2 regions of the uncultured Salinisphaera sp. genome follow, and region 1 is predicted to be linked to the other one. Evidence: riboswitches for the same ligand, from Rfam matches in the RefSeq annotation. Region 1 holds a riboswitch; the other holds the start of a gene.
What was found. A riboswitch is a leader RNA that binds a small molecule or an ion and turns the genes downstream of it on or off. The one in region 1 is predicted to bind glycine.

Region 1 (2,201 bases):
TCGTCTTCCAGATTCACGGTAATCGAATAACCCTTCACCGGATAAACGTTGACCCGGTCGCCCAGCTGCGAGGCGATCTCGCGGCTGCCGGTGCCGGCACAGACCACCACCCCGTCGAAATCGAGCGTCACCCGGTCTTCGGGCGTGTCGTTGTCACAGGCCGCTATCGTCACCCTGCGACCGTCGGTCTTGAGGCTTTCTACGGTGTTGTTGTAACGAAACTGCACGCCCTGCGCCTGCGCGGCCCGGGCCAGCCCCTGGGTGAACTTGTGAATATCGCCGCTGGAATCGCTTTCCGTGAAGAAGCCGCCGTAATACTCGCCGGCCAGCGCGGGCTCGATTGCACGCATCTCGTCGGGTGTGACCGGCTGCCGCTCGAGCCCGCCTGCCGCCAGCAGCTTCGAGACTTTCTCGGCGTGCCGATAGCCGGCCCGATTACGATAGATATGCAGGATGCCTTTTCGCTTGACGTCGAAATCGATGTTTTCACGCTCCGCCCAGGAGAATAGAAACTCACGCGCCTCGATCGCCATTCGTGCGGTTTCGGTGGTATTGCGCCCGTACTGTGGAATGGCGCCAATGAATTCCAGAAACCATGAGAGCTTGTGCCAGGAAGGTTTCGGGTTGACCAACAAGGGTGCGTCGCTGCGAAACATCCATTTCATGCCCTTGAAGACCATTGGCCAGTGATTCCAGACCTCGGCGTTCGAGGCCGACAGCTGGCCGCCGTTGGCGAACGAGGTTTCCATCGCCGCATAGCGATTGCGGTCGAAAAGGGTCACGGTATAGCCGCGGCGGACCAGAGCGTAGGCCGTGGTGACCCCGGTGATTCCGCCGCCGATGATTGCTATATGGTTCATATGCCTTTATCCGGTGGTGTCGTGCGTGGATGCCCTGCACTCGTGCAGGTGCCGCCCCTTCCGTCACTTGGACCTGAGAGATTCACCCACGGCATTGTCACCGTGTGCTTGCTCCTTCGGTGCACGCCGGCCCAGCGGCCGCGCGACTCTTCGGATATGGCCGCGATAACGGTCCTTGGTGCCTGAGAGTTTCCGGGGCGGTTGCTCCTTCGGCGCCGGCGCCGTGCGCCGATCTCTCCCGCTATCGCGTTGATGTTCTAGACCTGTCGGTTGGCTTTTGGCCTGGACATGACGTCGCCCGCGACGATGTTCAAGATCGGGCGTGCTTACTTGGCAAGATACCACGAGCAATCCCCATGCCAACACTCCCCGAACGCCACCGCGCAAGGCATCGCGCCGCGCTCTGTACCGAGTGACGATGCGCCATACAGGATATATCCATCCGTACGCACGACCCTGGCCTGTCTGGTGTCCGTGACGGCGCCGGGCCAGGCACGACCAGCGCCGGGCATCGACTGGAAAACCCCGGCAGGCCTCATCTCGTCGTTAAAGGGTCAGGGCGTCGTAGCCGTCGGCACGTATCTTCTTAGGCAGCTGCCCGTCTTTCATTTTCCATGACTTCGCAGGCGTTGGACGCGGCGTGCCTGGTTTCACGTATGCCTGTTATCAGCCGGACGGTTACGAACAGGCCGAAGCGTCATGGGGGCCGTGCGAAGTATCGACATCAACCGACAACGCGATTACGCCCTTCGGCCTTGGCCTGGTACAGACGACGATCGGCTTTGGAGAAAAGCGTTCTGAAATCCATGCCGTCGCGCCCCAGTTCGGCGATACCGATGCTTACCGACATCGGAATATCCTTACCGCGGTAGCGGAACGGCCGGTCGCGAACGAGATCGCGCAGGTCGACGGCGATCCGGCGCGCATGTTCCAGATCCACATCGGACAAGAGAATCCCGAACTCCTCGCCGCCCAGCCGGCCGGCGACGTCGGTCTGGCGAATGCGCGAGGCCAGCAGTTCAGCAACGAAGCACAGCGCCATGTCGCCGGCATCGTGACCATAGTCGTCGTTCACGCGTTTGAAATGATCGAGATCGACGACCAGCATCGCGAGCGGAATTTTCTGGCGCAGATAGCGCTGGCGTTCGCGCGCGAAGACTTCGCGAAAACGCGACCGGTTGGCGAGCCCCGTCAGCGGGTCGGCAAGCGCGAGCGCACGCAGTTCGTGCTCGGTCTTTTCCCGGCTGGCTTCGTAGATATACGAAAAGCCGAGAATGGAGCCCGTGCAAAGCACCACGTTGACGACACTCAGATACCCGATCCAGCCGCCCCAGATACCGT
Region 2 (2,201 bases), on a different contig from region 1:
GGCATGAAGGTCTGGGAGGCCGGCGGCGCCAGCGAGCTGTTTCTCGAACATACCGCGGTGGGGCTGCCCGAGCTCGGGCATATCGTCGAAAACAACCTGATCGTCGACAGCGCGTGGCAGGCGCTCACCGATGTCGATATCTACTGCCCGGCGAAGATGGAAAGCCTGGCCTTCGACCCGGATGCCGCCCGACTGCGTCTCGACGACGGAACGACCGTGAGCGCGGCGCTCGTGGTTGGCGCGGAAGGCGCGAATTCCCCGGTGCGGGCAGCGGCCGGCATAGAAACCACGGGCTGGTCGTACGGCCAGCGTTGTACCGTCGGTACGGTCACCCCGGCGCGGCATCATCGCCATATCGCCTGGCAGCGCTTTACCGAAACCGGGCCGGTGGCGTTTCTGCCGCTTTCGGACGGTCGTTGCTCGCTCGCCTGGCACGCCGACGATGCGCTCGCCGCGGAGCTTGCCGAACTCGACGACGAGACGTTTCGTGCACGCCTGAGCGAAGCCAGCGGGCATGTGCTGGGTGAAATCGAGCATATGGATCGGCGGGCGTCCTTCCCGCTCAAGCTCCAGCATGCCCGCGAATATTGTCGTCCGCGGGTGGCGCTGGCCGGCGATGCCGCGCATGTGGTGCACCCGATGGCGGGTCAGGGGGTCAACCTTGGCCTTCTCGACGTGGCGGGCATGGTCGAAGCGCTCGAAGCCGGGCGCGCGGCCGGTCGCGATGCCGGCGACATGACCTACCTGCGCCGCTATCAGCGTGCGCGCATGGCCGAGAACCTGATGATGTTGGGCATCACCGACGCCTTCAAACGCGTCTATGGCAGCGCCAACCCCTTGCTGCGCAACCTGCGCCAGAGCGCGATCGCGGCGGCAGCGAACCTTGCCCCGGTTCGCCAGATCATGATTCACCATGCGGTGGGTCTGTCCGACAACGGCCCGCGGCTGCTGCAATAACGCAAAACGCCTGTATTTTGCAGTGAAAAGCGGTTCCGGGGCCGACGCTTGGCCTGTATGGATCGCGCCGGTATAGTCGAGGCCACGGTCAATAACCGCGTGGGAGAGAACGGGCCATCGCCCGTCACCGAAGGCGCAAATTTCCGCCCGGAAACGCTCAGGTACCCGAACCACGCGCGCGCCGGCGTCATGACGCGCCGGCTTGATCGACTCTGGAGAGCAGTCGTGTGAACCACGGCTCACCGAAGGGGCGAATCTCTCAGGTGCCAGGACAGAGGGGCGGCAGGCGAAAGCCCGGGCCGGCCCGTATTCTGTTGATTCATCTGCAAAGAGATTGTCATGGCCAAACGCACCCCGCTCTATGACGCACATGTCGCCGACGGCGCCAAGCTTGTGGATTTCGCCGGCTGGGACATGCCGATCGACTACGGCTCCCAGATCTCCGAACACAACGCCGTACGCGAGAGCGTGGGCATGTTCGACGTGTCGCATATGGCCGTCGTCGATATCCGCGGTCGAGAGTCGCGCGAATTCCTGCGCTGGCTGCTGGCCAATGACGTGGCCAAGATCGACGAGGCCGGGCGCGCGCTCTATACCTGCATGCTCAACACCCGCGGCGGCGTGATCGACGATCTCATCGTCTATCACCTGAGTGACGATCTGTATCGCGTCGTGGTCAATGCAGCGACCACGGAAAAGGATCTGGCCTGGATCGGCAGTCAGGCCCGCGATTACGACGTGTCGATCGAGCACCGCCAGGATCTGGCCATTATCGCCGTGCAGGGCCCGCGCGGGCGCGACATCGCCGCCGAGCTGTTCGACGACGATTTGAAGGCCGCTGCGCTCAAGCTAAAGCCGTTTCGCGTGGTCGCGCAGGATGATCGCTCGATCGGGCGCACCGGCTATACCGGCGAAGACGGTTTCGAGCTCGTACTACCGGCCGACGAGGCCGTGAACGCATGGAAGACGCTGCGCGACAAGGGCGTAGCGCCCATCGGCCTGGGCGCGCGCGACACGCTGCGCCTGGAAGCGGGCCTGAATCTTTATGGCCAGGATATGGACGAAGACCGCACCCCGCTGGAATCGGGCCTGGCCTGGACCGTGGCCTTCAAGCCCGAAGAGCGCGATTTTGTTGGCCGCTCGGCGCTGGAGCACATGCGCGCACAGGGCGTCGACCAAAAGCTGGTTGGGCTGGTGCTGGAAGGGCGTGGCGTGATGCGCAGCAAGACCGCGGTGCGTGCCGT

Region 2: linked by a shared signal. The riboswitch ahead of gcvT (glycine cleavage system aminomethyltransferase GcvT) and the one ahead of ABNU97_RS03185 (D-amino acid dehydrogenase) in region 1 are both predicted to bind glycine.

The regions. Positions count from the first base shown of each region.
Region 1 covers NZ_CAXGSH010000010.1:11,229-13,429, forward strand. The annotation lists gene ABNU97_RS03185 (D-amino acid dehydrogenase) at 1-860, opposite strand, end outside; glycine riboswitch at 1,020-1,111, opposite strand; gene ABNU97_RS03190 (GGDEF domain-containing protein) at 1,585-2,201, opposite strand, start outside.
Region 2 covers NZ_CAXGSH010000004.1:1,292-3,492, reverse strand. The annotation lists gene ABNU97_RS01415 (UbiH/UbiF/VisC/COQ6 family ubiquinone biosynthesis hydroxylase) at 1-957, shown strand, start outside; glycine riboswitch at 1,048-1,140, shown strand; glycine riboswitch at 1,160-1,242, shown strand; gene gcvT (glycine cleavage system aminomethyltransferase GcvT) at 1,297-2,201, shown strand, end outside.